DNA from 3 places in the Glaciecola sp. 2405UD65-10 genome. Region 1 is predicted to be linked to each of the others. Evidence: predicted binding sites of a transcription regulator. Region 1 holds the regulator's gene; each other region holds the start of a gene.

Region 1 (10,217 bases):
TAAAAGTTTAGCAAACAAGCACTGCATTAGAAACACAGTACTTCTTAAATACGCTTTGTTATGAACGACGCAAACCGAGCATGTGGCAAATTGCAAAACTTAATTCGCTTCTGTTCAAGGTGTAAAAATGAAAATGCTTCACCCCTTCTTTAGCAAGTACTTTTACCATATCCATGGCAATGTTAGCGCCTAGTAGATTGCGCGTTGCTTGGTCATCTTGTTCTAGTCCGTCGTACATTTTATGCAGCCAACCGGGCACATGAACATTTGTCATACCCGCGAAGCGAACCAATGTTTGATAATTTGTAACAGGCAAAATACCCGGCACTATATCTGCATCTATACCCGCCGCGGCTGCTCGGTCTCGAAAACGTAAAAACACACTGGTATCAAAGAAAAACTGAGTAATCGCTTCGTTTGCCCCTGCTTCTACTTTGCGTTTAAGATTAAGCAAGTCAAATTGGTCATTAGGTGCGTCGGGATGTTTCTCCGGATATGCCGCTACGGAAATATCAAAATCGGCAACATCTTTTAAAATTCCAACCAAATCAGATGCGTATAAATCAGGTTTATCCATCCCTTCAGGTAAATCACCACGTAGCGCTACAATACGTTTAATACCCGAATCCCAATAGTCTTTTGCAATGGCTCTTAATTCAGCTTCATTGGCATCTACGCAGGTTAAATGCGGTGCAGTTGGTACGCCTGTTTCACCCTGTATACGTTTAACCACTGAATGTGTGCGATCACGCTCGCCACTGTTTGCACCATATGTAACTGACATATATTTGGGTTTCAAAGGCGCTAAGCGTTCAACTGATTTCCATAAGGTTTCTTCCATAGTAGGCGTTTGCGGTGGAAAAAATTCGAACGAAACATCTATGTCTCGTAACTCACTTAACGACTGATTAAGGGCGTCGATACCCTGTGCATAAGAAACCATATTTAACCTGACTGGACGTTTAGACGTCTAAATTACGTAAATATGCTATAGACGTCAAGCAATTTAGACGTCTAGATTGATCTTTTCGCTATAACAGTTAGAATTTTAAATAACGACATAACTAAAATGAAAATAATAATGGCAAAATGGAACGGCAACTACATACACCCTTACGCGGAACACGGAAAGAAAAGCGAGCAAGTTAAAAAAGTAACGGTCTCAATTCCTATAAATGTTTTAAAGGTTCTGACTGACGAAAGAACTCGTCGGCAAGTTAATAATTTACGGCACGCAACCAACTCTGAATTGTTATGCGAAGCGTTTTTGCATGCATTTACCGGGCAACCATTACCGAACGATGCTGATTTAACGAAAGATAACGAATTTAGAATCCCGCAAGAAGCTCGCGATATTATGGAGAGTATGGGAATTGATGTTGCTAAGATTGAAGCTGAAGACTAAACACGTAACCAGCGTTGGCAGAAAACCAACGCTGGTGTTTATTGCTTAAATATTATTGTGCTTGAAGTGTTTCAATAAATTCATCAGATTGCGTAATGGCAGTATTCATTTCTTGCAAAAGATTATTAACGTCTTTCTTAATAGTTGAAAACTCACCTTGTAGCGCACCAATAGCATTCGCATTTAAGTTGTGTTTTAAGTATAAAACGTTGTCTTGAAGCGCTAGCAAAACAGGCTCCATACTACTTTCAACTTTTCTCATTGATTTTAACAAACCTGAATATTTACGCTGAGTATCAGATAACTTGCGTTGGCTATCACGTTTGAGATTTTGGTTGGTAATTAACTCAAGTTCTGCTTCCCACTCACGAAACAAAGACTCAGCAACACTTTGTACTTTATCAATGCGCGTACTGACATCTTCTGCGCTGCTTTTACTTGCTTCAAATTGGTCGTTTAAGTTTTCATAAACGTCTTCTAGTTCACCGCCATCAAAAGATATAAGTGCACTAAACTCTTCTAAAGCGCTGGCAAATTGTTCTTGTGCATCTTGCTGCGTTTCTTGTGCAGCTTCCACTCTATCCACTAAAATTTCACGTTTTTCAACGCCCACCTTTTCCCACAAGTCAAAGTAAGTGTCTTGAATTGCGGCGGTACAGGCAGTTAATGTAGTCACTATAGCCAATAATATAAATATACGCTTATTCATAGCGGCGTCTCCTTTCGAATTTAGCGGCATCAATAATACTCCATATGTGTGCTATCGCGCCAATAATGGCAGGGAAAACAAGGAAGAACAATGAGTAACCACCATAGGTAAAAATAAAAAACAATATCGCGGCTAATATTCTGCCTTGCACTAGCTGCCCTAATCCCGCAATAAAAATATTGCATAAAGCCGCTATAACATTACCGCCTGAGCCCTGACCCGCCATTTAATTTCCTTTTTTGTTGTTTTTAATGCGTCAAGTATATACATGACATAAAAATAGTGTAGCGTAGTATTTGATAAAATTCAGCAAAGGTTTTAAACAAAAAGTTGCAGTAGTAAATGGACTAAACTATGTGAAGCAAGTTTTTGAGTTGTAATTGCTTACATCAAACCACAAGGTAACCGTGATTTGGACAGCTTTAAAAGAATTAAATCATATAAAATTGCGACAACAGATTCGCAAGTACTTCACGTTGAAGAATCAGGAATGCCTGACGGTATACCCGCGTTATTTCTTCATGGCGGTCCCGGCGCTGGGATAGGCCACAACTACCATTGGCCATTTAATGGCTTAAATTACAGACTCATTGCATTTGACCAACGAGGCTGCGGCAGGTCACAACCTTTTGGTTGTTTAGAAAACAACACCATAGGCAAACTTATTGATGATATTGAACATCTACGAAAGCATTTTGGCGTTGAAAAATGGTTATTATTTGGGGGTTCGTGGGGCACAACCTTAGCCTTGAGCTACGCAATAAAGCATCCCAACAGAGTGAGCGGCATGGTACTTCGAGGGGTATTTTTAGGCCGTGACCAAGATGCCGACTGGTTTATTTCTGCACAAGGTGGCGCGGCTCAGGTATTTTACGAAGAATACAAACGCTTTATAGGCAATTACAAGGGGCAAAACAGTAAAGAAGTGTGTGAAGCCTTTTATGCTGATCTTACCCATGCAGATAAGAGTGTTAGGCTAGAGGCCGCTGCTCGATGGTTTGACTGGGAAGGCAAGATATCTCGATTACTGGAAGGCCAAGAAAAAGCAAGTGATTTTGCCTCTACCCAACAAGTATACACCTTGGCACTTTTTGAGTGTCACTACATCCTCAACCATTGCTTTTTTGATAGTGATTTTATAATCAAAAATTGCGATGTATTACAGCATATTCCAGTTGAAATTGTGCATGGTCGTTACGATATGGTGTGTAAATGTGAAAGTGCGATGTTATTAAATAATAATTTACCGCTTTCCAATATGACCATTGTTGAAGACGCAGGCCACAGTATGACCGAGAACGGCATTGGTTTAGCGCTTGTTGGAGCACTTAGAAAAATGGAAACTCAACTCAATAATAAGTAGTAGGTAGCAAAATTGATTGGATTGATACAAAGAGTAACTCACGCTCACGTAAGTGTTGATGAACAAATAATAGGGCAAATAAACAAAGGCACAGTACTTTTACTCGGTGTTGAGAAACTTGATACCACTGAAAACATGAAACTATTAGCTAAAAAAGTCGCTAATTTTAGAATGTTCGAAGATGAAAACGGCAAAATGAACAAAAGCTTGCTAGATATTGAAGGTCAATTACTAGTGGTATCACAATTTACCTTAGTGGCCGACACGCACAAAGGCAACCGGCCTGGCTTTTCTAATGGAGCCTCTCCCGAACATGGCTTAGCCATGTATGAGTCATTCATCGCACATTTTGAAGCAGAATATCTCCCCTGCCAAAGCGGGCGCTTTGGTGCTAATATGCAGGTTGCTTTAGTCAACGATGGTCCCGCCACCTTTACAATTAAGGTATGAAACTAGGGATGCATCTAAAAAAAGGATGATATGTGTTCAGTGTTGCGACTCCACAAAGCGAAGAAGAGCTAAGTAGTTATTTTGAATGCCGATGGCGCTGGCTTAGAGAGCCATGGGGCTTTCCATTAGGCTCAGAAAAAGACGAATATGAAGGGGTGAGTGAGCATCGCGTAGTTAAAAACGCTCGAGGTGAAATTGTTGCTATTGGGCGAGTACACCTAAACACCTCAGAAGAAGCACAAATTCGCCATATAGCGGTTTCTGACAACTATCGCCGCAAAGGTGTTGGACACGTTATAATGTCGGCGCTAGAGCAAGTAGCGCGCGATTTGGGCGCTGAGCGCGCCGTAACCAATTCTAGAGAAACCTCTATTGAATTTTTTACTGCTTGTGGTTTTGAAATTCTGGACGACGCTCCTACCGAATTAGGTAAATTGAAGCGTAAGCAAATGGTGAAAAATTTAGTCGACAACAGTATTTTGATGCTGCACCCGAAGTGGTGTAAAGAACTTCAAAATACTTGGCACGAACAAATCCCTATTTCAGAACACATGGGAATTAAACTGTATCGTTATACAGAAAGCACCATTGAAACTCGTGCATCACTTAATAAAAACATTAACATGCACGGCACTATGTTTGCTGGCAGTATTTATTCATTGGCAACACTCACAGGCTGGGGCATGATTTTCTTGCAGCTTAAACAAAAGGGCTTAAAAGGTGAGATAGTGCTTGGCGACGCTAATATACACTATAATAAACCCGTTACTATGCGCCCTAGAGGGGTATGTAATATTGAAAGTGTTAGCGCGAAGTTTGAATTACTACAAAAAAATAAGAAGTGTCCTATTTCACTGACCGTGGATATTTTTGACGAAAACAATCCTGTTGCATCTTTTACGGGCCAATACTGGGTAATTCCCGCAGCTGAATAATAAGCTACAATATTCTCACCCAATAAAAAAGCTCTGTTAAACTTTCGTTTATCAGAGCTTTATTCTTTTAGCTAAGTGGCATTTAGGCGTTAATTTACGCAGCCATTGCAGCTTGAAGTTTTTTCATAGCGTTCTTTTCAATTTGTCTTACACGCTCAGCTGATACTTCGTATTCATCAGCTAAGTCTTGCAGTGTCAATTTGTCATCCGCTAACCAGCGAGTTTCAATAATATGCTGGCTGCGTTGATCAAGTGTACGAATGGCTGCATGTAAGCGGCGAGTCGCAGTCGCATCATGGTCAGAATTAATTACCGACATCTCAACGTCAGTTGATTTATCTTCTAAGTATTGTGCCGGGCTAAAGGTACTAGACTCATCATCATCAGCGCCCAAATCAAATGCAGTGTCTTGGCTTGCCATCCGCGATTCCATTTGTAGCACTTCTTTAGTACTTACGTTCAACTCTTCAGCTACTTTTTGCACTTCTTCATGAGTAAACCAACCTAAACGCTTTTTCGCTTTGCGTAGGTTAAAAAATAATTTTCGCTGCGCTTTAGTGGTCGCCACTTTTACTATGCGCCAGTTTTTCAGCACAAACTCGTGAATTTCAGCTTTTATCCAATGTACTGCAAAAGACACTAGGCGTACACCCACGTTAGGGTCAAAACGCTTAACGGCTTTCATTAAGCCAATGTTGCCTTCTTGAATAAGATCCGCTTGCGGTAAGCCGTAACCAGCATAAGATTTCGCAATATGCACAACAAAACGCAAGTGCGACATCACCAATGCGCGCGCAGCTTCTAGATCTTCGTTCTCAAACAAACGCGTTGCCAATGATTTTTCTTGCTCGGCGGTTAACATCTCAATGCTAGATACAGCTTGCATATAACTTTCTATGCTACCGCCTTGAGAAACCGCTAATGCTAAAGATGAAATATCTTGTTTCATTGTTACCTCGTATTACGCAGACTTTAAATCAGTCGAAAAAATTAATAAGAGCTGTGTGTTTGCTGCACTGCTTTGCTTGTATCGGCATTGAAACGGCCATAATAAATGACTTTTACCGAAAAGCGCTATGTGCAAAGTGAAAATTTGCGTACAAACTATTGCACGGCCTTATTCTTATTCACAACTATGACACTAGAAAAGACCGTAAGTTCTGCGCGAATCTTTCAAAATTTGTATCAGCCTAAGAATATAAGGCCAAACGAATAAAACTCAAGTGAATTATACAATAAATTATAATTAATTTAAGCGTAGTTAGATCAATCTTTATTTAATATTTCGGCACTTTGACCGTTAACTATTAAGAATAAATAAGTAAATCCATTTTTTGTAGGCTGGGATTCGCCAATTACCACCGTCTATATGCTTATTTTGATTTCTTTCAGGGTTTATAAATAAAGGGTTCCATTATCAATGTTTGCATATGTTGCAAGGCAAGCTATTTACAATCGAAAAAAACAAGTATTTGCCTATGAGCTGTTATTTCGCGATGGGGTAGAAAATTGCTTTCCAGACGTATTACCAGATGAAGCTACCAGCAATATGCTCGCTGATAGCCATCTCACTATAGGCCTTGAAAGTATCACATTTAACAAACCGGCATTTATTAATTTTCACGAAGATACCTTATTGTATCGATTTCCCGCAACCTTGAATCCATTAGATGTAGTAATAGAGATTGTGGAAACCGTTAATGTGAGTCCAGAACTCATATTAGCTTGCCAACATATTTCCGATTTGGGCTACAAAATAGCGCTAGATGATTACGACTTTTCACAAAAATGGGATGTATTGTTACCTTTTACGCACTTTATCAAGATTGAAGTCAATGATATTGACATAAGTGATGAAAACCGGCTTGAACAAATTAAGAAGCTAAAAGACGATGGTAAAATACTCATTGCTGAACGCGTTGAAACAATTGAAGAATTTGATCAGTTGTTACCGCTAGGCATAGATTATTTTCAGGGCTATTTTCTATCTAAACCAGAAATGGTGAAACATAGAAACATAGAAGTCTCCGTTTCCTCCGTCATTGAATTAGTTGGCATTAGTGTATCGGCTGATTTCAACTTAAACGATGTAAACAAAGTGTTTGAGACTGATCTTGGCCTGTCTTTTAAGCTTATGCGGTTTATTAATAGTCCAATGTTAAATAAACGCCATTCTATAGGTTCGTTAAGTCACGCTATTAAATACTTAGGCGAAGTGGAGTTAAAAAAATTCATAGCATTACTCGCAATTGCTAATTTAAAAGGGAATAAACCTCTAGAGTTAATAGTGAGCAGCCTTCGACGCGCGCAATTTTGTAAATTACTAGGCACCCAAATGGATGTAAAAGAAGACCCACCCAATGGCTTTATTATGGGTCTGTTTTCACTGGTTGATGCCTTATTAGATAAACCAATGCAAGACTTAATGTCTTCATTACCTTTTTCAGATGAATGCAAAGACGTGTTGTGCCAGCAACGCACTCATGGAAAATTAGCCTATCAATATCGCTTATGTGTTGCTTTTGAGCGCGCCGATTGGCAAGAGATAGATAAACTCGCTCAAACCACAAAGATAGATCTTCCAACATTATTTTCGCTTTATTATGAAGCCTCTCAGTGGGCACATGATATGAAAAATACATTTAAATAAGTTTTGATATGAACAATATTTACGCAAGAGAACCCGTTTTCAATTTAAAAAAACAATTGTTTGCTTATCAGTTTGTTTATCGCAATCAAACAAATGGTGCCTATCCTATAGATATGAGTACCTTAAGTGTAAATAACGAACCTATACATGGACTTAGCATTGATGAGCTATTGCAAGTGGGTAAAACCATTGTCAACTTAAACATTGATGAAATTGATATTTTTAGAGAGCATTTTTCTCCAGACGACGTTATTGTTGAAGTATCTGGCATTACAGCGCAGCCCTCTTTTAGAGAAACGTTCAAAATTGAAAGCTTGAAAAAAGCGGGCTTTGAAATCGTAATAAGCTTATATCATGCGCAACTGCCTGAGTTATTAACAATAGCCAATTACGTAAAGTGTGAAGTACTGCACACCACGCCCTCTGAAATTCGCGAATTAAAAGCTAAGCTTGTAAACAAAAATGCTAAAATCATTGCTACACAAGTACATAGCTACTTTCAATTTGAACAATGTCAGAGCCTTGGAATTGACTATGTACAAGGTTTTTTCTTTTTAGAGCCAGCCACAAACACTAATAAACCGGCTCCAACCAGTAAATTAGCCAATATGCAGTTAATGATGGAGATGGCCAAATCTGAATTGGATGTTAAAAATCTTCAGCACGTTTTTGAGACTGACCCGACCTTATCATTTATGTTGATGAAGTTTATCAATAACCCATTGGTGAATAAGTCATACAAAATTACATCAATTCGCCATGCGCTTAACTACTTAGGCGAGCTTATGGTACGACGTTTCGTTGCCATTGTGTCATTAGCCAGTTTAAATTCAGACAAACCAAATGAGTTACTTAACTTGTCTTTATCACGAGCTAAATTTTGTGAACTTGTTGACGCAGAATGTGAAGGCTCTGCAGACGCAATGTCTGCATTTTTGGTAGGCTTGTTTTCTTTGCTCGATGTTATTTTAGATAAACCTTTACGAGTATTAATTGAGGGCTTAGGCTTAGATGACAAAATTGAGCAAGCCTTGATTCATAAACAGGGGCATTTATACGGTGTGCTGGCGTGTGTTAGAGCCATTGAAACCGGAGATTGGAACGAACTGATCGCAAGCGGCAACCGCTTATCCTTAACACAAGACTTTATGATTGAAACCCACCGTGAAGCGATGCGTTGGCAATACGATATGACAAAAGCAATGTCGCCATGTTTTCCTGTCACTAGCCCAGGTTACACTTAAGCCTTAACTGACAAATCATTATTATTCGGGCTCAATTTCATTCACGTGTTTTTGCACTGATATGAACGAGCCCAATAAACCTAGGGTAATTGAAAGCAACAGCATAACCCCTAAAGCCTGCATGTTTAAGCCGGTAATATTCATTTGAATTTGATATTGCTGCGCTAAATTGTCAAGGCTATGCCCTATCCACCAAAGTATAATACTTACCGTTAGCCAAGCCATTAAGCCCCCTAGTAGACCAAACCAAAATCCTGTGTATAAAAATGGTCGCTGAATAAACGCATCTGTTGCGCCTACCAATTTCATGACCAATATTTCATCTCGCTTATTAAGTATATTTAAACGAATGGTGTTTCCAATAATTAACACTACAGCAAAAAACAGCAATACCGCCAAAAGCAACACCAATTCTTTAGCAATAGCGAGCAAACTATACAAACGTTCTAGCCATTCAATATCTAGCTTTCCTATGTCAACTTCGCGCTCTTTGCGAAGCTTATCAAGCAGCATACCCGCTGCAGTTGGGGTAGCGTGTTTACTTGTAGGCACCACCAATACGGTTGCAGGCATAGGATTTTCGTTTAAATAGTCAAGCGCTTCGCCTAAGCCTGATAAACGCTGAAACTCATCTAAGGCTTGTTCCGGGGAAACGTATTTCACCTCGCTTATTTCTTTCCACGTTGATAAACGCTTTACCAACTGCTGTGCCTGAGGCGGCTTGACATTAGCTCGTAAAAATAAGGATATTTCAGAGGCTTGTTGCCACTGTTCAGTTACCTGTTCAGTATTTTTGACCATAATGTACAAGGTACTTGGTAAGGTAATGCTAAAACCCAAAACGCCAATGGTCATTAAAGCTGAAAACGGCTTTCTATACAATTCACCTAGGCTGTTTACACTTTGCCTAATATGATCAATGAAAAACATTAATATAAGCTGCAGTATACCCACTTTTTGTGAAGCCGAAGCCTGTTTTCGCCCTTTAAAAAGAATGCTCATGCCCACGTATCCTCTTGCGAAGATTGTGACAAGCCATCGGTTATCATTCGCCCATCTTTTAAGGTTAGGGTGCGATACTTCATTCGTGCGATTAAGCCTAAATCGTGAGTAGCGATAAACACAGATACCCCTGCACTATTAAAATCTTCGAATAAACGAATGATTTCCATTGATAATTTAGGATCTAAGTTACCGGTAGGTTCATCAGCTAATAGCAAAGGGGGTCGATTAACTACGGCTCGCGCAATACCTACACGCTGCTGCTCTCCGCCTGATAAGGTAATGGGCAAGTTTCTTACTTTGCTACTCAGTCCAACCATCTCAAGTGCAGCATCCACTCTTTTGGTGATTGTTTTGCGCGTGTGCCCTTCAATAATAAGTGGCAACGCTACGTTATCAAATACGGATTTATCCATTAATAACTGGTGGCTTTGAAAAATCATGCCTATGTCGCGGCGA
Region 2 (10,217 bases), on a different contig from region 1:
CTTGTTAGCATGGCAGTTGCCATGCTTTGGACAAAGCAAAGCGTCGGATTTTTTTAAAGATCCTAGTAAAGAAAAAGACTTACTTGCCTCCCTTTTCAAAACTAATGATAGAAAACAAAACCCCAATAGGCCTTTTGCACTAGATGGCGAAGTGGGATTGTTAATCACCACCGGTAATTCCGATACTAGCATGATTAAGCTAGCGCTAGATTCAAGCCAAGAGTTAGTAGATTGGAGTAATCGCTACGAAGTACAGCTCCTTCAACGAATCAATACGGTTGATTCATCTAGTAGTGAAAGCGGAACCGATGAAATCGAAACAACGCGTATTTCAGTTTCTGGCCAATTTGACTACAAGCTAACTGACGAAACAAAAAGGTTATTTGGCTACGTAGAATATGATGACAACCAATTTAATCTATTGCGCGAGCAATTCACCGCAGTTACGGGTTGGAGCCAGGTAATGTGGCAAAATCCCGAATCGGAATTTAGATACAGCATAGGTCCAGGGTACAGTCATTTTTTACAGGAAAGAACGGGCATTCGTTTGTCGGGTCCTATAGCACGCGGCACCTTGCTATATAGTTTGAAGTTCAATAAAAATGCACGCTTCAGACAAGAAATTTCTGCTGAAGTGGGTAGCGGACTCACCAAAGCTCGATCAAATACCTCTTTCACCTCAACCATATTTAAAAAGCTTGGAATGAAGCTATCTTTTAACGTGGTATTTAACGAAAACGTGGCAGAAGAAGACCGGGTTTTGTCTACACAAACTAGTGTTTCTATGGTCTATCAGTTCTTTTAGGTTGATTATTAGCTTAAAATCGCTAAAATGCCGCAAACTTAGCAAATCAGCAAGTTTCGCTTGAATTTTAGCTGTTGCAAGCGTGACGATGAACATTATACAAAGGACTAACCATGAAAAAGCAACTTATTTTTGCCTCAGTTTTGAGCGCCTTAGCCACTTCTACTGCATTTGCCGCAGACGAAAAAGCCTTAACAATGGACGGTGAATTCGGATTTATCTTCACCTCAGGTAACACTGAAACTACCTCAGGTAGTGCTGGTTTGTCAGCTAAGCAAGAGCTAGAAGAGTGGAGCAACGAATATAAATTCACCGCATTGTATAAAAAAGACACTGTTGAAAATGTGGTAGATGGTGAAACAATTGAAGAAGAGCAAACATCTGCTCAAAAATTCTTTGCATCTGCGCAAGGTAACTACAAGTTAGAAAACCCTAACCACCGTTTATTCGGTTTCGCATCTTATGAAGATGACCGTTTCAGCAGCTATAAGTACCAATCAACAATTGCTGCGGGTTGGAACCAGAAGGTTTGGGAAGATGAAACCAGCAGCTTCGACTACAGTGTTGGTCCTGGTTACTCTTATGCTAAAGACTTGAATGACGAATCAGTTAGCGGCTTAATTATTCGTGGTGCGGTAAACTACAAGTGGAATATTTCTGAAACAGCTCGTTTTACGCAAACGTTCAGTACTGAAATTGGTGACGAGAACACCAAATCAAGAGCAGAAAGCGCCTTATCAGCGCAAATTGCTGGCGGCTTGTCTATGAAGCTGTCTTTGAAATTTGATCACAATACAGATGTAGCTGTTGGTGTTGAAAAACTAGATACAGAAACTGCAGTAACTTTGGTTTATAGCTTTTTCTAAGCTATAAATTACAGGCACAAAAAAAGCGCTTTTTAGCGCTTTTTTTTATGCCTAATAAACATCACAATTAGTGAAGTAATCGAGTCTTAATGGTGCCTTCAATTGCACTTAACTGTGCAAGGCCTTCGGCCGCGTTCTCAGCGTCAATATCTACCACTACATAACCAATGTTCTCATCTGTTTGCAGGTACTGGGCTGCAATATTAATAGACTTATCAGCAAAGGCTTGGTTAATTTGCGTCAGCATACCGGGGCGGTTAACGTGCACGTGTAATAGGCGTGAACGATTCGTATGTGATGGCAACGACACTTCAGGGAAGTTAACCGCTGAAAGGGTAGAGCCATTGTCACTGTATTTAACCAATTTACCGGCCACTTCAATGCCAATGTTTTGCTGGGCTTCTTGAGTAGAACCGCCCACGTGCGGCGTTAGAATAACGTTATCAAACTTTCTTAAAGGTGACACAAATTCTTCGTTGTTAGATTTTGGCTCAACAGGGAATACATCAATAGCCGCACCATTGAGTTTACCGGCTTCAAGGCTAGCACTTAGGGCTTCAATATCAATTACCGTTCCGCGTGCGGCGTTGATCAAAATTGCACCGGGCTTCATTTGTTCAAGTTCTGCTTTGCCAATCATGTTTTGCGTATGATCAGTTTCTGGCACATGCAAACTTACTACGTCAGAGGTATTCAACAACTCTTTAAGCGTTTTAACTTGGGTTGAATTACCTAACACTAGCTTATCTTCAATATCATAAAACTGGACGCGCATACCTAAATGCTCAGCAAGAATGCTTAACTGCGTACCAATGTGTCCGTAACCAATAATACCAAGGGTTTTACCGCGTGCTTCATAACTGCCAACCGCGCTCTTTTCCCATTCTCCGCGATGGGCTTTTGCGTTTTTCTCTGGTACACCACGTAGCAATAAAATAATTTGACCAAGTACCAATTCAGCCACAGAACGAGTATTTGAAAATGGCGCATTGAAAACTACAATGCCTCGTTTTTGCGCTGCAAGTAAGTCAACCTGATTCGTACCAATGCAGAAGCAACCCACGCCAATTAACTTTTTAGCCGCTTGGAATACGTTTTCTGTTAATTGAGTACGCGAGCGAATGCCAACAAAATGAGCATCTTTAATTTTTTCAATTAGTTCGTCTTCAGGTAAAGACGTTTTCAAGGACTCAATATTGGTATAGCCATTGGATTTAAATGTTTCAAGGGCACTGTTGTGAAGGCCCTCTAAGAGCAATATGCGGATTTTATCTTTAGCTAATGACTTTTTACTCATGAGGGTACTAACCTTGTCCTTGAAATTAAGACATCTAGACGTCTATTTAATGAAGATTGAAAGATAGCAAAATACAGCTATTTCGCAAGTACTATTTAAAGCAAATCTATAAACAAGCTACTTAAATGAGTACGTAATCTTTATTCGCTTATTTCTACACCTGTATTGGTGCCCGTAATTACCACATTTGCGCCGCGATGAGCAAACAAACCGTTCGTTACTACACCCACAATCTGGTTCAATCGTGTTTCTAATTCCGAGGGGTTAACAATTCGCAAATTGTGTACATCAATTATGTGGTTGCCGTTGTCAGTTACAACGCCTTGACGATACTCTGGGTCGCCGCCTAACTTCACAATTTCTCGCGCTACGTATGAACGTGCTAAAGGAATCACTTCTACGGGTAAAGGAAAGCTGCCCAGCACGGGTACATTCTTTGTATCGTCAATTATGCAAACAAAGGTTTTAGCCACCGCTGACACAATTTTTTCACGGGTAAGTGCAGCACCTCCACCTTTGATCATATGCTTATGCTCTGTTATTTCGTCAGCGCCATCAACGTATATATCAAGTTGGTCTATTTCGTTTAAATCAAATACTTCAATACCATGGCCTTTTAAACGCTCAGTAGAGGCATCAGAGCTTGATACTGCCCCTTGGATTCTATGCTTATGTTCAGCTAGGGCATCAATAAAAAAGTTTACGGTAGAACCGGTACCCACTCCCACAATAGCATCGCTTTTAACGTATTTTATGGCAGCTTTAGCAGCGGCTTGTTTCTTCTCATCTTGGCTTAAATTTGCTTCACTAGTGCTCATGTTGATTTCCTATCAAAAAGTATAAAAATGGCTAGGGCTTAGAATATAAGGTAAGGGAATATCCCATGTTTCAACAGGTAATGACACTGTTTTCTGACAATTATGGGCAAGGCCAATTATTCGGGTATTTGCCTTTTTCGTGGAAGGCTTGTTGTTTAACTTAACAAGCGTTCTATCATAAAAGCCACCGCCCATTCCCAAACGATTACCGCTTTGGTCAAAAGCCACTAATGGCGTAAAAATCACATCAAGTTCTTCGACTAAGCACATTTGAGTGATATCTAAAATCGGCTCTAAAATACCAAACTGATTGGTTTTCATGGGGGTATTGCGGGTGTATTTTAAAAACAGTAAATACCCTTTCGTGAAAGGATGAATAACAGGTAAATATACCTCAGTATTATTCTTCCAAAAGTATTCTATTAAAAAAGAAGTGTTAAGCTCAGCATCGGTGCTTAAATAGATAGCCACTTTTTGGACATTGATATTTGGCTCAGCGTAGCTGCGCCAAATATCAACAATAGCAGTGGCGGCTTGGTGTTGTTCGTGTGGGCTTAAGGCATTGCGCTTTTCACGAAAAGTGCGCCGTAATTCCTGTCTAAGCACGTAAACAATGCCTTATATAACGCTTACAAAGCGTAGGTTGATACAAACAGTTCCGTCAGAGCTTCGTGATCAACCTGCGTTGCCACGTTTGATTTTTGTGACTCTAACCAAAGAGGGCTCATGGTGGTATTTGCCGGTGCAAACATAGTTTGGCCTTTATCAAGTTCACCTGTGCCAATACGCATATTGCCGTTGGTCATTTCAAATAACTCTGGATGCATGAGGTGGGCAATTGGATAAGCATCGTGGAAAAAGCATACTTGCTCATCTTTACCCTGCGAATAGAACTCCATATAAAACTGAGATGCTTTCGCTACGAAACCACCTAGTATGGGGTTAACTTCAGCTAAAGTATCAATAAATTGAGGCGCAAATGGTACGTCGTAAGTTACATCTAAACCAAACATGTTAATAGTCCAGTCAGCAGAAAATACGATATCAGCCGCATGAGCATCGTTCCAAATATTGGCTTCTGCTACAGGTGTTACGTTACCTGGAACAAACGCTGCACCGCCCATAATATTGACCGCTTTAATTAGTTTTGGTAATTCAGGCTCTAGGCGTAAAGCAAGGGCTAAGTTCCCTAATGGGCCAACCGCAACAATAGTAATTTCACCAGGAAACTCACGGGCTTTATCAATAATAAACTGTGCTGACGAACGTGGGTCTAAGGTACGGCTTGAAGGTGGGTGATCAATATTGCCAAAACCGTCATCACCGTGCACAAAATGCGCATACGTTGATTCAGGGCCAACCCAAGGACGGCCTACACCTTTACACACGGGAATATCAAGCCCGGCAAGTTCAACTAGGCTTAGGGCATTTTGCGCCGCCATTTCAACGGGCACATTGCCATAAACAGTGGTTAGGCCTAGTACGTCTATTTCTTTTGCTTGAAAAGCGAAAAATATTGCCATTGCATCGTCAATGCCAGGATCAGTATCTAATATAATCTTATGTGTCATGAATTTTTCCAATGTTCAGCTATTATTTAGCTTGTTGTAAAAACGCGTCTACTTCGTCTTTGTGCGGAATTGAAGGCGCTGCACCCGAGCGTGTTACTGAAATTGCAGCCGCTGCACAAGCACTTTTCAATGCATGTTCTGGATTTTGTTGATCAAGGTAATTTGCTAAAAAATAGCCAGTGAAGGTATCGCCAGCGGCTGTTGTATCAACCGCCTCTACCGAGAAGCCAGGCATATCAATGTGCTTATCACCATGAATATACTTAACGCCTGCTTTACCTAAAGTCATTAAAATTTTGGTATTTGGATATTTATCGTGCAGCGCTTTATAAGCCTGCTCAACGCTGTTGGTAATGCTTAATTGCATTGCTTCTATTTCATTAACAATAAGAAGCTCTACTTTTTCCAAGGGTAATTGCGCCACTTCTGGTGTCATTGGCGCTGGATTAAAGGCAATTTTTAAACCTTTTCTAGCTGCAATTTCAATAATGCTTTCAATTGCGTTAGTTTCGTTTTGAAGCAGTACCCAGTCATCACTGTTCGCTTGCTCAATTACTTTGTTAATGTCACTAGCCTGAAGGGTATGGTTAGCACCAGTGAAAAGCACAATGGCATTCTCGCCGCTTTCAGACACTTGAATAATAGCGTGACCTGAGGCAACAGCCGTTTGTTCATTTATATATTGGCAATCTACACCGGCTGCACGAATGCTAGTTATATAGGCTGAATCAGAAGAATGCACTGCACCTATATGTTTTACATCGGCACCTGCAAGAGCACAGGCAATAGATTGGTTTGCGCCTTTGCCACCTAGTACAGAATGATAATCAGTTGAAGATAAGGTTTCGCCGGGGGCTACGAAGTGTGGAACTAAATAAACATGATCAATATTGATAGAACCAAAATTATAAATTGCCATTTATTGCCTCTGGTAGATGAACTACTAGCGTTTGTAATTGAGTATTGAAAAGGGAGCTTCCCAAAATGCCGCTGTACACTTTTCGTCCGTGCGCCGACATGTGCACGGTGGAAGTATCATCACTGCCGTAGGTTTCTCGATACTAGCCGAGCTTACACAATAGCAGTGGAATCAACTTCCTGGGTTTTAAGCATCGGCCAGGAACATGAAGTGACTTGCAAACATTTCAGGAAGCATAGTGCTGCGTAATTCATTGCGCAAATTTTGCAACAATTTGGCAATACTGCCACGCACGCATTGGGCTAACTAAGTGCGTATATTAACGCAAACATAAGGGCAAAGGTAGTACTAAAGGGCGACAGTTTAGTTAAGTGCGTGAATCGCGTACAGTTTATGCTAGGTGCATTGTTTTCTTTGCTTTGTTATTATTAACTTACTTCAATATTAGAGAATATCCAGTGACGCAAACTACTCCTCCTTCTTCGCCAAACGCACCATTAATTGACTGCGACCTATTTAATACCATGCTTAGCGCCGAAAACATTATTGTGGATGCATCCGAAATTCACGGTATTTTGTGTGGCATGTTAGCCGGAGGAATGAATTTAGATGATCAAAACTGGATAGAAGCACTGGCTGACGTAGTTAATCAGGGTGATAAATTTAGCCCTACCGCTGAGCAAAACATAGTGCTTATGTTCAATCAAATATGCCAAGAGTTTATAGAAGCTGATTTTGCGCTTCGTATGTGTTTACCAGAAGATAGCAGTTCAATTAATGTGAGAGGTAAAGCGCTAGTAAACTGGGTGCATGGATTTCTATTGGGCTTTGGCTTGCATCAAGATGACTTAACCAAATGTTCTGAAGAGGCAAAAGAAGCCTTAGAAGATTTTGCGCAAATTAGTAAGCTTGATGAAGCAATGGATGAAACCGAAGAGTCTGAACAAGCCTTTTTTGAAGTAGTGGAATATGTGCGTATTAGCGCCATGCTTTGCTTTAATGAAATGGGCAAATCACTTATTGACTCGCGCCAACAGTCACCGGTGATCCATTGATAAACACACACTCTTTTTTAGCGCGGCGTAAACGTTTATTGAGCCAACTTGCGCCAAATAGCCTTGCTATTATTCCCGCCGCTCAAGAATGCACTCGCAGTAATGATACGGAATATCACTTTCGCCAAAACAGCGACTTTTATTACCTAACGGGCTTTAACGAACCCGATGCATTTTTGATACTGTCAAACCAAGGTGATTCAAGCTCTGCTAAGGGAAAATCAATTTTACTGGTAAGAGCCAAAAACGAACTGGCTGAAATTTGGCAAGGCCGACGCCTTGGCGCGGAAGCGGCACCAAGCGTATTGGAAGTAGATGAAGCGTACAATATTGATGACGTTAGCCATTTACTCCCCGCTATATTAGATGGGCACGAACAGCTTTATTACAGCCTTGGCAGCAATGACGCCGCTGACGCTATTGTTCAAGCGAGTTTAATGGTATGCAAAAAAGCACCTAAGCAAAGTATGCTTGCGCCTAAAAGCATTCATGATGTAAATCCTATTGTGCACGCTATGCGGCTTATAAAAGACAGTGACGAAATAGCCCTTATGCAGCAAAGCGCTAATATTTCTTGTGAAGCGCATAAAAAAGCCATGCAAATTTGTAAAGTGGGTATGTATGAATACCAACTAGAAGCGACTATTTTGCATCACTTTGCTATGAACGGCGCTCGCTTTGCCGCATACAATACAATTGTAGGTGGTGGCGAAAACGCCTGTATTTTACATTACACTGAAAACCAAGACCTTCTTAAAGAGGGTGACTTGGTGCTAATTGATGCTGGTTCTGAATTTCAAGGTTATGCGGCTGATATTACCCGTACTTTTCCGGTAAATGGGAAGTTTAGCGAAGCACAAACGGCACTTTATAATTTAGTGTTAGAAGTACAATTAGCGTGCATTGACGCACTTGTTCCCGGTAAAACTATTGCCGACGCTATGCAATTGGCAGTTAGGCAAATAACGCAAGGTTTACTAGCGCTTGGGATACTAGAAGGCACTTTAGAAGCCTGCTTGGAAGATGATGCGCACCGAGAATTCTTCATGCATGGTTTAGGGCATTACCTAGGCTTAGACGTACATGATGTAGGTGACTACAAACAAGCCGGCAACGACAAACCCTTGGAAGAAGGCATGGTACTTACGGTAGAGCCGGGTATATATATTTCGCAAAAGGCCAATGTACCAGAGCAATACAAAGGTATTGGTATACGCATTGAAGACAATATTGTAATAACAAGCAATGGCAATACGGTAATGACCCAAAATATTGCTAAAACAGTAAAAGATATTGAAGCCATAATGGCAGAAGCTTAGCCAACTTACCTTGATACTCACAATAAGCAGTAACTAGCCAATATATGCAAAACATGACGGAACAACATTTAGAAAATGACGTAAACCCCAGCGCTATTGACTACGACGTAGCTATTAGTGGTGGTGGCGTAGTAGGGTGTTTAGCCGCGTTAGCACTAAGTCAGTTTTCACACTTACGCATTGCATTATTTGAAGCTTATATACCTGATGAAAGCCAAGCGGAAAATACGCAGCATCAGTTTGATGAACGTGTTATTGCATTAGCGGGTGAGTCTTTACATTTGCTGAGCCAATTAGGTATAGATATTGGTGAAATAGTTACCCAAAGTATTGAACACATTCATGTGTCTGATAAAGGCCACTTAGGGCAAGTGCAACTAAGTGCAAAAGAGTTTGGCCGCAGCGAATTGGGTAAGGTGGTGTCAATAAAAGCCTTTGGATTGTATTTACTAAACAAAGTAAAGCAGTGCAGCAATGTGACATATTACGCGCCCGTTAAAATTAAGCAGGCACACAAGCAGCAAGCGTGCATAAAGCTAACACTAGAAAACCTTGAGCAGACCAAGCAAGCTACCATGAGCAAAAGCACCAAGTTAGTGTTAATTTGCGATGGCGCTAACTCGCCCACTAGTGCGTTATTAGGTTTTAATAAAAGCCATTATGACTATGGCCAAAGCGCAATAATAACTAATGTTAACATGCAGCTACCGCACAATAACTATGCCTTTGAGCGGTTCACTAGCCAAGGTCCTATTGCCTTTTTGCCGATGTATGCGAACAATGGTAATGCGCCAAGCAAGCATGCAATGTCGGTGGTGTGGTGCATAAATAATAATGACGTAGATGCGGTAATGAATAAAAGTGAAGCGCAGTTTATTCAGCAACTCCAGCCTTTGTTTGGTTATAAGCTAGGCAAAATTGAAGCTATAAGCAAGGTGGTAAAGTACCCCTTAATACTTAGCCAAACTCAAAACTTTGTGGGGCATAGAAGTATATGTTTAGGAAACGCAGCTCAGAGCTTGCATCCTATAGCAGGGCAAGGTTTTAATTTAGGTATTCGCGATGTGTTTGACTTAGTAAACACGATTGACGCCACTATAGATGTAGGCGCATTTTCAAACACCCAAGCTTACAAAAAGAGTAGGCAGCATGATAAATTTGCAACCGTTAACGCAACCGACAGTTTAGTGAGTATATTTTCAAACCAGTATTTCCCCTTAGTAGTTGGAAGAAATATCAGTTTGCTTGCCATGAACAAAAGTAAGTTGCTAAAGCAGCAATTTGCAAACTTTGCCATGGGCCAGCGAAACAAAGTTAAGAGCAATAAAGCATGAAAACAAATGTAGATGTAATTGTAGTTGGCGCCGGAATAGTGGGGCAAGCGTTAGCTTTAGGGCTAGCTGAGCAAGCAATAAGTGTTGCTATAATTGATAAACTGCCTGCTCCTAAATTACCGCAAACTAACACTGATTTTTCTGTTCGAGTAAGTGCAATTTCATCAGCCAGTGAAGCATTTTTGAGGCGTTTGGGGGCTTGGCAATTGATTCAGCGAAAGCAAGCTTACACT
Region 3 (10,217 bases), on a different contig from region 1:
AGTTGCCTCTGGTTTCAGTGCCAGTAGGTAAACGAGCTAGGCAATAAGGAATAACTTCACCATCTACTAGCAATATGCGTTTATCACCTAGCTTAATTTCAGGCATGTATGCTTGTACCATTGCGTGTTCGGTTTCGTTTGCCGTAATTATTTCACTAATTACGCCTAAATTTACGGCATCTTCTTTTACGCGAAAAATACTGGTGCCGCCCATACCATCTAATGGCTTAACAATAATATCTTTGTGTTGTTTATGAAAAGCTTTAATCTGCGCTTTCTTTGCCGTTACCATGGTGGGTGGAATGTAGTTGGCATACCATGAGGTAAACAGCTTTTCATTGAAGTCACGCAGGGCTTGCGGATTATTCACCACTAAAGTGCCCTGAGCTTGCGCTAATGAAAATATGTGAGTGGCATATATAAATTGGCTATCTACAGGTGGATCTTTACGCATAAGTAGAACCGACAACTCACCTAAGTTTATATCTAGCTCTTTATTTACCTTGAAAAACGTGGCTGGGTCTTCTTTAAGCGATATCTGTTTTACGCTTGCTCGCGGCTCTCCATTGTCAATATACAAGTCATTCACCTGCATATAATAAATTTCGTAACCACGTTTTTGTGCTTCAAGCATCATAGCGAAGCTGGTGTCTTTTTTTATGTTAATAGACTCAATTGGGTCCATTACTATGCCGAGTTTAATTGTCATTATGCTTTGATATATCCGTGTAGTATGACTCAATAAGTATGGTCTAATTCACATAAACCAAGACCGAGTGTGTTTATAAATCACCGTGCAAAGATTGCAGTATCGACAAGCTTGCTATAGCTGCGGTTTCTGTGCGTAAAATTCGACTACCAATATTCACTGGCGTATAACCCACTTGCTGAGCAGTATAAACCTCTTGTTCGCTCAAACCACCTTCAGGCCCAATTACTATACGAAAACCTTTCTGCGGCTTATTTAAGCCCGACAAATAAGTTTTAGCGCCCGGGGCAAGTATTACCTTGTCTAATTCGCTGCTTTGGCCTATCCATTGCTGCATAGTCACCGGCTCATGTAAGGTAGGCACAACATTTCGTTGGCTTTGTTCACATGCACCTATGATTAGCTTTTGCCATGCAAGGTGCTTTTTCTGCCAACGCTGTTCGTCAAGTTTCACATTACAGTTTTCAGTGAGTATAGGCGTGATTTCAGTCACGCCTAATTCTACAGCCTTTTGCAAGGCAAAATCCATGCGATCCCCTTTAGACACACCTTGGCCTAAATGCAGATGAAGTTTTGACTCAAGGGAAATACTAATTTGTGAATTAACTAAAACGCTGGCTTTGCGCTTTGTAATATCGGCAATTTCACTAGGGTAATCACTGCCATTGCCATTAAACAGTATAATAGGTGCGCCTGGTTTTAAGCGTAGAACATTGGCCATATAATGCGCTAGCTCTGCAGGTAAATTAATGGTGTTATCAATAATTAAATTATCGTTGATGTAAAAGCGCGGTATTCTCATTAAAGACTCGTTACTGACGGGAAATACGAAATGCTGTAATTAGCAATGATAGTTTGGGAGTTTAGTATTTTCGCTTTATATTGCAATGCATTTATAATAAGTAGGCATAACAAGTTAGAAAAATAAAAAAGGCGAGCATTATGTAATGCTCGCCTTTTTTTAAATTATATTTAATACAAACTCATTTAAATGAGTTCTTTTCCCATCGATATCTGCTTGTTAACTGGCTTATCTAGGTTTTCTCGCATATTTACTGTGCGTTCTCTACGAGCATGGGGTGTGTTTTTTCCCTTTGCTTCGGTAAAGCAGAATACTAATAAACCCGAGATAGCTAATAAAAGCAATGAACCGAGCATAAGCAACAAATCTACGTTCATGGTACGGTTTCCTCCCCAACTTGCTGATTTTTCGAACAATCAAGACTAAAGCATGATTGAGTTTGTGATTTTTTTTATACTGTATCTTCATAGTGTTGCAAATTAGTGACACTTTTACAAAGATTTTTGTTGTTTTTTTGCTACTTGTTGGTATTTTATACCCGCTTTTAAAGCAACACTCATTAGAAACACAATAAAAAATAAAGGAATTACACCATGTTCGATTTAACTGCTGAAGATGCATCTAGGTATTTAGATGAATTTATTATCCCATTTGCAATTAACATTGCGATGGCACTTGTTATTTATGTAGTTGGTAAAATTGTTGTAAGCATTTTAGTTAATGTTTTCGGCAAATTAATGGCTAAATCTAAATACGACGACATGCTAATTGATTTTTTGAAGTCAATTGTAAGAGCTATCTTAATGTTGTTCGTTATTATTGCTGCATTAGACCAACTAGGCGTTGATACTACCTCACTAGCGGCTATCTTAGCAGCTGCAGGTTTAGCGATTGGCTTGTCATTACAAGGTTCATTATCAAACTTTGCTGCAGGCGTAATGTTACTAGTATTCCGTCCTTTCAAAGCAGGCAACTTCATTGAAGCTGGCGGCGCTATGGGTACAGTAAACAGCGTAGGTATTTTTACTACTCTTATGACTACTCCTGATAACAAAGAAATCATTGTTCCAAACGGTGCTATTTATGGTGGCAACATCACTAACTTCAGTGCTAAAGATACTCGCCGTGTAGATATGGTATTTGGTATTGGTTACGATGATGATCTTAAGAAAGCTAAAGCTGTTCTAGAAGAAATGATTAAAGCTGACCCTCGCGTTCTAGCTGAGCCAGCACCACAAGTTGCAGTATCTGAGCTAGGTGATAGCAGCGTTAACTTCATTGTTCGTCCTTGGGCGGCAGCGGGTGACTTCTGGGGCTTGAAATTTGATTTCACTGAAGCGGTTAAATTACGTTTTGATGCTGAAGGAATTTCTATTCCATATCCGCAAATGGATGTACATGTACACAAAGACGAATCAGAAAGCAAAGACTAAGCTTTTATCTTTGATGTAACAAAAAACCCTTGCTAAGCAAGGGTTTTTTTTGTCTTCAATTTATGCGTTTACGTAGATGTAATCACCTTAACAAGGCGTAAAAGTAAGTTTAACTACAATCAGCTTTATTGGCTGCGTTGTTATACAGTTTTGTAGCTGCTGGCATGTTGGCGCTTAAATTCTTAATGCGAGTGCTTTCAGCAGGGTGAGTAGATAAAAATTCAGGCGGCTTTTCTCCACTACTGTTCGCAGCCATGTTCTTCCATAGCTCAACTGATTCTTGTGGTTGAAAACCAGCACGAGCCATTAAATCAAGCCCTATAATATCCGCCTCGGTTTCATGATCACGGCTATATGACAGCGTACCTAATTGTGTCGCTAAGCCTAAACCTTGCATAATAAGCGGTGTTTGCGCCACTTCATTTGACTGCAAAATAGCGGCAATGCCTTGCTGAGTAAAACTCGCTGCAGCACTTTGCGACATACGCTCATTACCGTGGCGCGCTATTACGTGGCCAATTTCGTGACCCACCACCGCGGCTACTTGATGTTGATTAACGGCAACGCCCAACAAGCCTGTATAAACACCAATTTTACCGCCTGGCAATGCAAAAGCGTTTACTTGGGCATCATCAAACACCACCACTTCCCATTCGCCGTCAAATACTGAACTAGGCACAAATTCGAGCAATTCATTAGCAATACATTGAACCAATGCATTTTCAACACGTTGGTTCGATATTTTTATATCGCTTTTCATGCTGGTGAAGGCTTGCTCGCCCATTTCATTTAACTGTGAATCTGGAAAAATGATTAACTGTGAACGGCCCGTTGGTGACGTAGCACAAGACACCAAAATAGAAGCGGTAGCCAAAGCTAAGACCGTTTTTTTCATGCTGGTGAGTGAAACTTTCATATTTAGCATTCCTTACTAAGCAATAAATGATGGGCTATTATAGCCCAGCATCGCTTCTAAGTGCATCTGCTTTATTAGTAGCTTCCCACGGGAACTGTTCACGGCCAAAGTGCCCATAAGCAGCTGTTGCCTGATAAATGGGTTGCTCTAGCGCTAGCATTTGAATTAAGCCATAAGGGGTTAAATCAAAGTGCTGTTTTACTAACTCAACTAAGGTAGATTCTGGCAATTTACTTGTACCAAACGTTTCAACGCTAATAGAGGTAGGTTGTGCAACACCAATGGCATACGAAACTTGAATTTCACAGCGCTCAGCCAAGCCCGCGGCCACAATGTTTTTAGCAACATAACGCCCTGCGTATGCGGCGCTTCTGTCTACTTTTGATGGATCTTTACCTGAAAATGCACCGCCGCCATGGCGAGCCATGCCGCCGTATGTATCAACAATAATTTTACGACCCGTTAGGCCGCAATCACCCATAGGCCCGCCAATTACGAAGCGCCCGGTTGGGTTAATATGAAATTGGGTAGAAGATGTTAGCCATTGCTCAGGTATAATGGGCTTAATAATTTCTTCCATTACCGCTTCGCGCAAATCTTTGGTGCTAATGCTATCGCAATGTTGAGTAGACAGAACTATCGCATCTATACCCACAGGTTTATTGTTCTCGTACACGAAAGTGATTTGGCTTTTTGCATCAGGACGCAACCAATCAAGTTTTCCGTTTTTTCTTAATTTCGCTTGTTGTTCTACCAATCTATGAGCATAGGTAATAGGGGCGGGCATAAGTACATCAGTTTCATTGCTCGCATAACCAAACATTAAACCTTGATCACCCGCACCTTGTTTCTCAGGACTTTCACGGTCAACACCTTGGTTAATATCAGGTGACTGCTTACCAATTGCGTTTAGAACCGCGCAAGATTCGCCATCAAAGCCCATATCAGAGTGGGTGTAGCCTATTTCTTTGACCGTTTGGCGGGTAATTTCTTCAATATCTACCCATGCGTGAGTATTAATTTCGCCACCCACTAATACCATTCCTGTTTTAACAAAGGTTTCACAGGCTACGCGTGCTTTTGGATCTTCTTTTAAAATAGCGTCAAGTACCGCATCTGATATCTGATCAGCTATTTTATCTGGATGGCCTTCAGATACTGATTCTGAAGTAAACAAATGTGTTGTCATAATTGTTCCTGATTAATGGTAGAAGTTATCGCGAGTATACAAGGCGCTATTGTTTTCTATCACTCAATAACGTGTGCAACATTTGCTACACTCATATAATACTTTCTACGCTAACTTTTAAAATTCAAATAATGCTTACCCGTGCATTATAAACGCTTGAAAATGATTTACCAGTCTTTACTTCTAGACGTCTAAATGTCTATAAATAATATAGGATGTGTTACCCCAAGATTCCTAATACGTAAACTTTTCAAATTTTGTTCTTAGACATTGTAATAAAATATGGCTAAAACAAGATTTAATTATTGAAGTACGTTAACTGCTGAGTAACAATACAACCCGATTTTTTTAATAAATCTAATACAGTTTACTAATATCAGTACGCTAACCTATCTTTTCAAGGAGTAGTTATGCCTTCTCGTCGTCATTTAGCCAATGCAGTTCGCGCGTTAAGTATGGATGCAGTTCAACAAGCCAAATCAGGTCACCCTGGTGCCCCAATGGGAATGGCTGATATTGCTCAAGTACTATGGTGTGATTATTTATCACACAACCCAGCTAACCCAAACTGGGCAAACCGCGATCGTTTTATTCTTTCAAACGGTCATGGCTCTATGCTGCTTTACTCTTTACTCCATTTAAGTGGGTATGATTTACCAATTGAAGAACTTAAAAACTTCAGACAACTACATTCTAAAACACCAGGCCATCCAGAGTATGGTTACGCACCGGGTGTAGAAACCACTACTGGGCCGTTAGGTCAGGGCATTAGTAATGCCGTAGGTATGGCGTTAGCTGAAAAAGTACTGGCTGCACAGTTTAACAAAGATAACTTTGACGTGGTCAATCATTATACTTACACCTTTTTGGGTGATGGTTGCTTAATGGAGGGGATTTCCCACGAAACATGTTCATTAGCAGGTACTTTGGGTTTAGGTAAGCTAATCGCATTTTGGGATAACAACGGCATTTCTATTGACGGTGAAGTTGAAGGTTGGTTTAGCGACGATACACCAAAGCGCTTCGAAGCTTACGGATGGCAGGTAATTAGCGATGTTGACGGGCACGACTCAGAGCAACTTGCAGCGGCAATTGAAAAGGCACAAGCTGAAACCGGCAAGCCTACCCTAATTTGTTGTAAAACCACGATTGGTTTTGGGTCACCTAATAAAGAAGGTAGCGAAAGTTGCCATGGTGCACCACTAGGTGATGACGAAATTGTATTAACGCGCAAAGCCCTTGGATGGGAATACGGTGCTTTTGAAATTCCTGATGATGTATATGCTGGTTGGGATGCTAAATCAAAAGGCGAACAGGCTGAAGCTGATTGGCATGAAATGTTTAACCAGTATCAAGTTGCGCATCCTGAATTAGCCGCTGAATTTGTTCGCCGCAAAAAAGGTGAGCTACCAGAGTTATGGAACAAAACATGTGCTAAGTACATTTCAGCACTTCAGCAAAACCCTGAAAGCCCAGCCACGCGTAAAGCATCACAAAATGCCTTAAACGCGTATGCGCCAATTTTACCTGAATTGCTAGGCGGTTCTGCTGATTTAGCGGGTTCAAACTTAACCATTCATAACACCAGTAAGGGCGTGTCTGCAGAAGACGCTAGCGGTAACTATATTTATTATGGTGTACGTGAGTTCGGTATGTCAGCAATGATGAACGGCTTGTGTTTATACGGCGGCTTTAAGCCTTACGGCGCAACATTCTTAATGTTCATGGAATATGCAAGAAACGCGGTAAGAATGGCAGCTCTTATGAAGCAACCGGTTATATTCGTGTATACCCACGATTCAATTGGCTTAGGCGAAGATGGCCCCACTCACCAACCAGTAGAGCAACTTGTTGCCTTGCGAGCAACGCCAAATCTGGATACATGGCGTCCGTGTGACCAAGTGGAATCAGCTATTTCTTGGAAAGCGGCCATAGAACGAACTGACGGTCCAACTACCTTGGTATTTACGCGTCAAGGCTTGCCACAGCAAGCGCGCTCACAGCAGCAGTTAATGGACGCTGAGCGTGGCGGTTATGTGCTTATTGATAGCGATGGCACACCTGACGTTATTCTTATTGCAACAGGTTCTGAGGTGCATTTGGCCGTAGATGCTGCGAAAGAGTTGAGTGCTCAAGGTAAAGCCGTTCGCGTGGTATCAATGCCATGTACTGATGTATTTGATCGCCAATCAAAAGAATACCGTGAAGCGGTATTGCCTAAATCGGTCACCAAACGTGTTGCTGTTGAAGCGCTAGCAAAAGATACTTGGTATAAGTATGTTGGCCTTGACGGTGCTGTTATAGGTATGGACACTTTTGGTGAATCTGCACCTGCTGGCGAGTTGTTTGAACACTTTGGAATTACAACAAGTGCCATAGTAGAAACAGTGAATGCCTTATAAGTCACAGTTTGTATTAACAGGTAAAAACCTTGCTTAAGGTTGGTATAAACGGATTTGGTAGAATAGGGCGCAACATTGTGCGCGCCCTATACGAGAACAACTACCGTACGCATATTCAAGTGGTTGCCATTAATGAGTTAGCTGAGCCAGAGGCAATGGCGCATTTATTAAAGTATGATTCTGCTCATGGCCAATTTGGTGAAACCGTTAGCAGTAACGACCAAACCTTGAACATAAATACTGACCAAATAGCACTTATACATCAAGCTCATATATCTGACATTGACTGGGCCAAGTTTGGTGTAGATATTGTGCTTGAATGCACAGGCGTATATAGCGAACCTGCTGATGCGCTTGAGCATATTCAACAAGGCGCGAAGAAAGTCTTGTTTTCACAGCCCAGTAACCAAGATGTAGACGCCACTATTATTTATGGCGTGAATCATAAAAGCTTACAAGCAAGTGACACCGTTGTGTCAAACGGCTCATGCACTACTAACTGTATTGTGCCGGTAATCCAATGCTTGCACCAAGCCTTTGGCGTGCAAAGCGGCACAATTACTACCATTCATGCATCTATGAATGACCAGCAAGTCATTGATGCCTATCACACCGATTTAAGACGAACACGTGCGGCGAGCCAATCAATTATTCCTGTAGATACCAAATTGGCTGCAGGCATAGAACGTATTTTGCCTGAGTTTGCCGGAAAATTTGAAGCCATAGCGGTTCGCGTTCCCACCATAAATGTGACCGCCATGGATTTAAGCGTAACCTTACGCGATTCAGTTGATACTAATATGGTGAATGCTGTATTAAAAAATGCGAGCCGTCATTTCCCTGTCAATATTATTGACTATACTGAAGACCCTTTGGTATCTATAGATTTTAATCATAATCCACATTCCTGCATTGTTGATGGCACACAAACTAGGGTGTCTCATAAAACCTTGGTAAAAACCCTAGTGTGGTGTGACAACGAGTGGGGATTTGCAAATCGTATGCTCGATACTGCGTACCATATGCATAATATTGGTTATTCCAAATAAACTATCTTTGTAAGAGGAACATACTATGCCAATTAAGGCGATGCACAACATTGATTTAAACAAGAAAAAAGTTCTTATTCGCCAAGATTTAAACGTGCCTGTTGATAAGGGCGTTATTAGCTCAGATGCACGCTTAAGAGCATCTATGCCAACTATCAAAACGGCACTTGAGAAAAACGCTGCGGTTATTTTGATGTCACATTTAGGCCGTCCAACAGAAGGCCAAGGTGAGGCGCAATATAGTTTACAAATAGTGGCTGATTATTTGTCTGAACATCTTGGGCAAAGCGTTAAGTTTGTGGCTGATTACTTAGGTAAAAACATTGATGTATCGCCGGGCGAAGTTGTGCTGCTTGAAAACGTGCGTTTTAACGCAGGTGAAAAGAAAAACGACGATACACTTGCCAAGCAATATGCAGATTTGTGCGACGTATTTGTAATGGATGCTTTTGGTACAGCTCACCGAGCACAAGCCAGTACTCACGGCGTGGCTAAATATGCCAAAGAAGTATGTGCAGGGCCATTATTAGATGCTGAACTGACCGCGCTAGGCAAAGCCTTAGATAACCCAGCGCGCCCTATGGTTGCCATTGTAGGTGGCTCTAAAGTGAGTACTAAACTTACCGTACTTGAGAGTTTATCAAGCAAAGTTGATCAACTTATTGTGGGCGGTGGTATTGCAAATACATTTATTGCTGCTCAAGGGCACAATGTAGGTAAATCGTTAGTTGAAATGGATTTACTAGACCAAGCTAAAAAATTAATTAGCCAAGCTAAAGCTAATGGCGGTGATATTCCTATACCTACCGACGTTGCGGTAGGTAAGCAATTTTCAGAAAATGAAAAAGCAGTTATTAAAGATGTGAGCGAAGTTGAAGACGACGACATGATTTTTGATATTGGCGCAAATTCAGCGCAAGCTTTAGCTGATATACTGAAAAACGCGGGAACGATTGTTTGGAACGGACCCGTAGGCGTTTTTGAGTTTGATCAATTTGGCGAGGGCACCAAAGCCATTGCTAAAGCGATAGCAGAAAGTAATGCATTTTCGATTGCCGGTGGCGGAGATACCTTAGCCGCAGTCGACAAATATGAAATTGCTGATAAAGTATCTTATATATCTACTGGTGGCGGTGCCTTTTTAGAGTTTCTAGAGGGAAAAACCTTACCCGCAGTAGCTATTTTAGACCGCGACGAATAGTAGGAACTATTCGCGCATTTTTTTAGCGAAATATTCAGTATTAGATTATGCTGAATGTTCGCTAAGTGAAATTTACATTCACACTACACACACTAAATGTAAATGTTTACATACACTACACACCCACAAAGGAGTAAGACATGACGACAGCAGCGCAGCAAGCTATGTTGGAAAAAGTTAAAAACACGGTAGGTTTTATTGCCGCTTTAGATCAAAGTGGTGGCAGTACGCCAAAAGCCCTTAAATTATATGGCGTAGATGAATCTAGCTATAGCAATGATGAAGAAATGTTTGCTTGCGTACATGCAATGCGTACTCGCATAATGACGAGTCCAGCTTTTGATGGGGAGCGTGTATTAGGCGCAATCTTGTTTGAAAACACCTTAGATCGTGATGTTGATGGCAAATCGTCTGCTCATTATTTGTGGCAAAACAAGCAAGTGGTACCCTTTTTAAAAGTGGATAAAGGCCTTGCTGATGAAGAAAACGGCGCTCAAGTGATGAAGCCTATTCCAA

The links. Region 1 encodes MetJ, which represses methionine synthesis genes. Its sites were predicted from a motif close to TAGACGTCTAGACGTCTA; they were not measured.
Region 2: serA (phosphoglycerate dehydrogenase) is a predicted target of MetJ. The motif match lies at 2,996-3,013, and genes of this name have one in related genera.
Region 3: metK (methionine adenosyltransferase) is a predicted target of MetJ. The motif match lies at 5,234-5,251, and genes of this name have one in related genera.

What each region holds. Positions count from the first base shown of each region.
Region 1 is NZ_JBMEUF010000002.1:109,136-119,352, forward strand. Features, by position in the region: gene metF (methylenetetrahydrofolate reductase) at 59-943, opposite strand; gene metJ (met regulon transcriptional regulator MetJ) at 1,082-1,405, shown strand; gene ACOI22_RS12580 (DUF2959 domain-containing protein) at 1,458-2,114, opposite strand; gene ACOI22_RS12585 (hypothetical protein) at 2,107-2,340, opposite strand; gene pip (prolyl aminopeptidase) at 2,527-3,477, shown strand; gene dtd (D-aminoacyl-tRNA deacylase) at 3,490-3,927, shown strand; gene ACOI22_RS12600 (YiiD C-terminal domain-containing protein) at 3,960-4,862, shown strand; gene rpoH (RNA polymerase sigma factor RpoH) at 4,957-5,811, opposite strand; gene ACOI22_RS12610 (EAL and HDOD domain-containing protein) at 6,283-7,512, shown strand; gene ACOI22_RS12615 (EAL and HDOD domain-containing protein) at 7,521-8,756, shown strand; gene ftsX (permease-like cell division protein FtsX) at 8,778-9,758, opposite strand; gene ftsE (cell division ATP-binding protein FtsE) at 9,755-10,217, opposite strand, start outside.
Region 2 is NZ_JBMEUF010000001.1:1,443,501-1,453,717, reverse strand. Features, by position in the region: gene ACOI22_RS06630 (DUF481 domain-containing protein) at 1-805, shown strand, start outside; gene ACOI22_RS06625 (DUF481 domain-containing protein) at 919-1,671, shown strand; gene serA (phosphoglycerate dehydrogenase) at 1,739-2,968, opposite strand; gene rpiA (ribose-5-phosphate isomerase RpiA) at 3,109-3,786, opposite strand; gene ACOI22_RS06610 (5-formyltetrahydrofolate cyclo-ligase) at 3,799-4,392, opposite strand; gene ACOI22_RS06605 (nucleoside hydrolase) at 4,416-5,357, opposite strand; gene ACOI22_RS06600 (ribokinase) at 5,380-6,276, opposite strand; RNA gene ssrS (6S RNA) at 6,330-6,512, opposite strand; gene ACOI22_RS06590 (UPF0149 family protein) at 6,801-7,331, shown strand; gene pepP (Xaa-Pro aminopeptidase) at 7,328-8,650, shown strand; gene ACOI22_RS06580 (FAD-dependent monooxygenase) at 8,695-9,984, shown strand; gene ACOI22_RS06575 (FAD-dependent monooxygenase) at 9,981-10,217, shown strand, end outside.
Region 3 is NZ_JBMEUF010000001.1:1,520,021-1,530,237, reverse strand. Features, by position in the region: gene gshB (glutathione synthase) at 1-709, opposite strand, end outside; gene ACOI22_RS06955 (16S rRNA (uracil(1498)-N(3))-methyltransferase) at 783-1,511, opposite strand; gene ACOI22_RS06950 (hypothetical protein) at 1,697-1,888, opposite strand; gene ACOI22_RS06945 (mechanosensitive ion channel family protein) at 2,105-2,944, shown strand; gene ACOI22_RS06940 (M48 family metallopeptidase) at 3,054-3,860, opposite strand; gene metK (methionine adenosyltransferase) at 3,898-5,049, opposite strand; gene tkt (transketolase) at 5,460-7,451, shown strand; gene epd (erythrose-4-phosphate dehydrogenase) at 7,481-8,500, shown strand; gene ACOI22_RS06920 (phosphoglycerate kinase) at 8,526-9,701, shown strand; gene ACOI22_RS06915 (fructose bisphosphate aldolase) at 9,842-10,217, shown strand, end outside.